One region of the Williamsia sp. Y721 genome, then DNA from elsewhere that is predicted to be linked to it. Evidence: riboswitches for the same ligand, from Rfam matches in the RefSeq annotation. Region 1 holds a riboswitch; the other holds the start of a gene.
What was found. Region 1 has a riboswitch for cyclic di-AMP ahead of AC56PL_RS06505 (NlpC/P60 family protein). Riboswitches for the same ligand answer to the same signal wherever they lie in the genome.
Positions count from the first base shown of each region.

Region 2: another riboswitch for cyclic di-AMP. It lies ahead of AC56PL_RS24160 (transglycosylase family protein); the one in region 1 lies ahead of AC56PL_RS06505 (NlpC/P60 family protein).

Region 1 covers NZ_JCASNH010000001.1:1,462,337-1,464,724, reverse strand. Annotated here, with positions in the region: gene AC56PL_RS06510 (NlpC/P60 family protein) at 1-252, opposite strand, end outside; gene AC56PL_RS06505 (NlpC/P60 family protein) at 505-1,089, opposite strand; cyclic di-AMP (ydaO/yuaA leader) riboswitch at 1,105-1,288, opposite strand; gene AC56PL_RS06500 (DEDD exonuclease domain-containing protein) at 1,888-2,388, shown strand, end outside.
Region 2 covers NZ_JCASNH010000005.1:124,321-126,708, reverse strand. Annotated here, with positions in the region: gene AC56PL_RS24165 (hypothetical protein) at 1-210, opposite strand, end outside; gene AC56PL_RS24160 (transglycosylase family protein) at 485-1,081, opposite strand; cyclic di-AMP (ydaO/yuaA leader) riboswitch at 1,089-1,287, opposite strand; gene AC56PL_RS24155 (MoaD/ThiS family protein) at 1,593-1,841, opposite strand; gene moaA (GTP 3',8-cyclase MoaA) at 1,843-2,388, opposite strand, start outside.

The DNA.
Region 1 (2,388 bases):
GTCGAGTTCCGCGAGCGTGGCCACGGCCGCTTCCGTGTCCTTGGTCGCGGTCGCAACGGCTTCGCGCTGCTTACCCAGTTCGATGGTGGCCGTATGGATCGCCTCGGTGGCCTGCTCGGCTTCACGCCCAAGCTTGGTGTAGTCGGCGAGCATCACGTCCGGGCTCTGCGGAGCGGGCTCGGCACTTGCCTGCGCACCAGCGCCCAGCGTGACCGCCAGCGCCACGACCACACCGGCAACGGCAGTCCGCATCACGGCGGCATATCCCTCACGCACCACGACTTTGACAACTCCTCGTTAACCGACGTTCACAACTCTGGTCGACGACGGTCACCCGCCGACCAATCCCCTTGCACTGCAATTGACCAACCCGGCCAGGCTACACAGCGCGCATGGGCCGGCGATGTGAATCGCCAGACCCCACTGCCGCACAGGTGGCCGGATGCCGTCGGGCGGGACCGCAAGGATGCGGACCCGCCCAATGGCTTGTTCAGTTCTTGTTGCTCAGTAGCGGCGGATGTCCACGATCGACATGCCGTCCAGAGCCATACGTGCGACGGGCACACCCTCGGTGGAAGAGTGCACAACTTCACCGCCACCGACGTAGATGCCGGCGTGGCCGCCACCGTTGTAGATCACGACGTCGCCGGGCAGGGCGTTCGCAGCGCTGACGCTGGTGCCTCCGCCGAGCTGGCCGTAGCTGTCACGAGGAATGGTCTGACCGGCCTGCTGATGCGACCAGTAGACGAGACCCGAGCAATCGAAAGCACTGGGGCCGGCTGCACCGTAGACGTACGGCGAACCGATCTTGCTGACTGCGGCGTCCGCAGCGACCTGACCGGCAGCCTTGACGGGTGCGGGTGCAGCGGCGACGCCGGGGAAGAGGTTCTCCGGCTTCAGCTCATTCGGAATCATTTCCGGGGTCACACCCGGGATGTCGAAAGTTCCGACACCGGGAACTGTCACCGGTGCGGCAAAGGCAGGCGCTGCGGCGATACCCAGGGTGCCGAGTGTGATCGAACCGGCAATGAGTGCACCGCGGGCACTCTTGGCACCACGGCTTTCTTTGTTCAAACGATGTTTCGCCACGAAGCGAGATCTCCTTGTTTCTTCCCTATCCGCTGACCGAGTTAGCTGTCGGATTCGGGCCGGAAGATGGCCCTACCCGGTGAACCCGCAAAGTCGTTGAGACCTCAGGGTTCGATGGGATTCACCCCGGATGCGGATTTGTGGTCTGCACCAGATGGTTCCCCGGTTCACCGTGTTGGTGATTAAGCGGCGACCTCACGATTCGCTCCGGTTGGAGTGAACGCTTTCGTAAGGTCTCAGAAAGGTTACGAAACCGTGGCGGCGAATGTCCACCGGAAGGACGACAGAGGCCCTCCGGCGTGTCGTGTTACACAGCCCACAACTGGGGCTGATTCTGCCCCAAAAAGTGGCCCCTACCTGCGGCGGGACCTACGCGATGATCGTGAGTGTCAGACTTCTCGAGCATGCCCGCGGCGCGGAACATCGCCACCGCGTCCTCGAGGCGGGCCTCGTGATCAATAACGAATTCATCACAGCGAACTTCCGCATCCTCGCTGCTCCGGACCCCTACGGGTCCCATGAAAACCGTCATCATGCAGCCGTCACACTCAACTGGACGACCCGGGCAGGTGCTGCATTCGATGAGCAATGTGATCTCCGTCTCATTGGGCCTCTCATCTCGATCTCAGGGGCCCTCGGGGTTTACCCGGAGGCGAGATGAGCCGGCTTTTGTTACATCGATCGCGACGCTAGCGGCACCGTCCGACAAGACATCTCGGATCTTGTACCCCGGCCCCGGCGGCCGGAAACATCGCCGCGTTGTCAGAGGCTCGAACTAGTGTTCGCGATGTGAGTGTTGTGATTGGTGTTGATGAGGCCGTTGGGGCTCAGATGTCGTTCGATGACCCGACTCTGGCGCATCCGGACGATCTACCTCTGCGGGAGACGACATTTGTGGTGGTCGACCTCGAGACCACCGGCGGCAGTCCCACCGACGATCGCATCACCGAGATCGGTGCGGTGAAGATCCGCGGCGGCGAGATACTCGGCGATTTTGCGACGCTCGTCGATCCCCAGCGCGGCATACCCCCGCACATCGTCCGGTTGACCGGGATCACCGAAGCGATGGTCTACCGGGCACCCACCATCGATCAGGTGCTGCCGGCATTCCTGGAGTTCGCGCAGGATTCGGTGATCGTGGCGCACAACGCACGATTCGACGTCGGCTTCCTTCGCGCCGCCGCCGCCGACCTCGGTCATCCGTGGAACTTCCACCGGGTGCTGTGCACCGTGAAGCTCGCCCGACGGGTGTTGACCCGCGACGAGGCGCCCACGGTGAAACTCTCCGCCCTCGCCGCA
Region 2 (2,388 bases), on a different contig from region 1:
GAAGATGTTGAAAAGCTCTTTGGCGGCAACAAGACTGGCATTGAAGATCGACGCCAGACCGGTGATGATGCTGCCGGAGAAGACGAATGCGGTCAGGAATGTGGCGATTACAGCAGGTACGACGATGTTCTTGCGCATTGCCATCGTGACGAGGATGACGATGATCCCGACGAGATACACCCAGTGGGCGGCAGTGAGATGAGCGTTCAATGTGGCTCCTCCGGAAAACGCACCCGGGCCGATATGGTGCGGGGCTGTGCGACTTGAGTTTTCCGCTTGCACCGGTGCCCGGCAACGCGAACGTTGCACAGTGGTTCACGTCATAGATGTGCAATCTTCACGCATTGTTACGGGCGTGTTACTTCCATGTCTGCCGGGTAACGCCGGGTCATCTCCCCGGCCTGCTCCTGAATTTGGAAAAGGACCCCACACGGACGTTGCGTCGCGTGTGGGGTCCTTCGTCTGGGGGCTTCCTGAAGGTGGATCAGGAAGCGGGGAGGTAACCCTTGTACTCGTTGAACAGTGCGACCTGATCAGGGGTGAGGTCGCCCTGGGCGTTGGCCTGATCGAGCAGGTCGTGCAGCGCGGGGTCATCGATCGTGGCCTTGAGCTGCGCGACGATGTCGTCAGTTGCCTGCGACAGGTTCGGGAGCTCGGGCACGGCCGGGATCTCCAGGCTCGGGGCTGCGGTGGGAGCTTCGCGCTCGGTGGCGCCGCTCAGGCCGGTGCCGCAGGTGGGCCATGCGCCCTTGCCCTGCGAAGCGAGGACACGCTCGGCGACAGCGATCTGCTGCTCCTTGGTGGCCTGGTCTGCGGACGGGGCGAACTCGCCGCCGCCGTGGCCGGTCCAGGTACTCGGGGAGAACTGCAGGCCGCCCTGGTAACCGTTTCCGGTGTTGATGGCCCAGTTGCCGCCTGACTCACACTGTGCGACGCGGTCCCACTCTGAGTCGGTGGCCGCTCCGGCGTTGCCGCCGCCTGCGAAGGCGAGGCTGGCGCCGCCGCCGATGACGGCAGAGGTGAGGGCGATCTTGGCAACGGTGCGACCGGTGTTGGTCGGCTGACGATGACGTCCGGACATAAGGTTTACTTCCTCTCTCCACGCGCCTACGAAGTCAGCTGTCGGGTTCGAGCGAGAGGTTGCTCGGTTCCGCTATGCGGAACTGCACCCCAAGGATTTCGTCGGTGTCGGGCGTTGCTGCCGTCGGCCGTCGGAATCCGGTGATCTCCAGGAGATGGTTGGGTCCCCCGCCCTCGTCCCTGAATTACGTTTGGAGTTTCTCGGAACGCGGGACGAGGTTGGGCGCGGCGATCCGAGAATATTCAGTTGCATTGTTTGGCCGATCAGTTCGACCGAGTGAGACGCTACGTGTTAATTCGCGCTTGCACACGCCTATCTGAGGCGCCTGGGCGATGCGTCCCGAGGGGACTTTTGGTCCCGATTTGGCATATTTGCTGCTCACCGCTATGAGTGTCGTCCCGTGTCCGATCCGTGATCGAACCGTTATGTGAGTAACGTCACAGCATCATTCAAGGGGAGGAAGCACTCAAGTGGGTCAAATGACCCGATCGATGAGCGGGTGTCCGGTTGCTCAACCGCCCGCGAACGGCGGGAGAACGTCAACTGTGTCGCCTCCGGAGAGGGTGCGCGAACGGTCGCGGACCGCTATCGACTCATGCAGATATGAGCATCGTTGCAACACTTCGGCCAATTGCGGATTCGATTGGCCCAATTCGTTTTCCAGATCGGCAAGTGTCGCTTTGTCAGTGAGATGTATCACGAGCTGCTCGACGCCGGCGGCGGCCTGTGCGGCTGCGAAAAACCTGACGCAGATCTCCATGTCAGCCACCGATCGCCGACATGGGTCGAGAGGGCTGCAGGAAGCCCGGGTCGTTGACTCCGTGGCCTGGCAACTTGCCCCAGGTGGCTTCTCGCCACCGCAAGGCAATGTCCTGATCTGAATTCTCAGTTGATCTCAGTAAACCTCGGATGTCGGTCTCCGAAGTGGCGAACAGACAGTTGCGGAGCTGTCCGTCGGCGGTCAGGCGAGTCCGGTCGCAGTCACCGCAGAACGGACGTGTCACCGAGGCGATGATGCCGACCCGGGCCGGTTTGCCGTCCGGGGTGTGGTGGCCTCCGACAAGCCACCGCTGCGCCGGTGCGGCCCCTCTGGGGGCGGTGTCCGGCTGCAGATCGAACTCGGCCTGCAAGGTGTCGAGTATCTGATCGGCGGTGACCATCTTTGTGCGCGACCAGTGATGCTCGGCGTCCAGCGGCATCTGCTCGATGATGCGCAACTCGTATCCCTCGGCCAGGCAGAACCGCAGGAGGTCGGCGGCATCGGCGAGGCCGGTGTCGGGATCGAGGACGGCGTTCACCTTGACCGG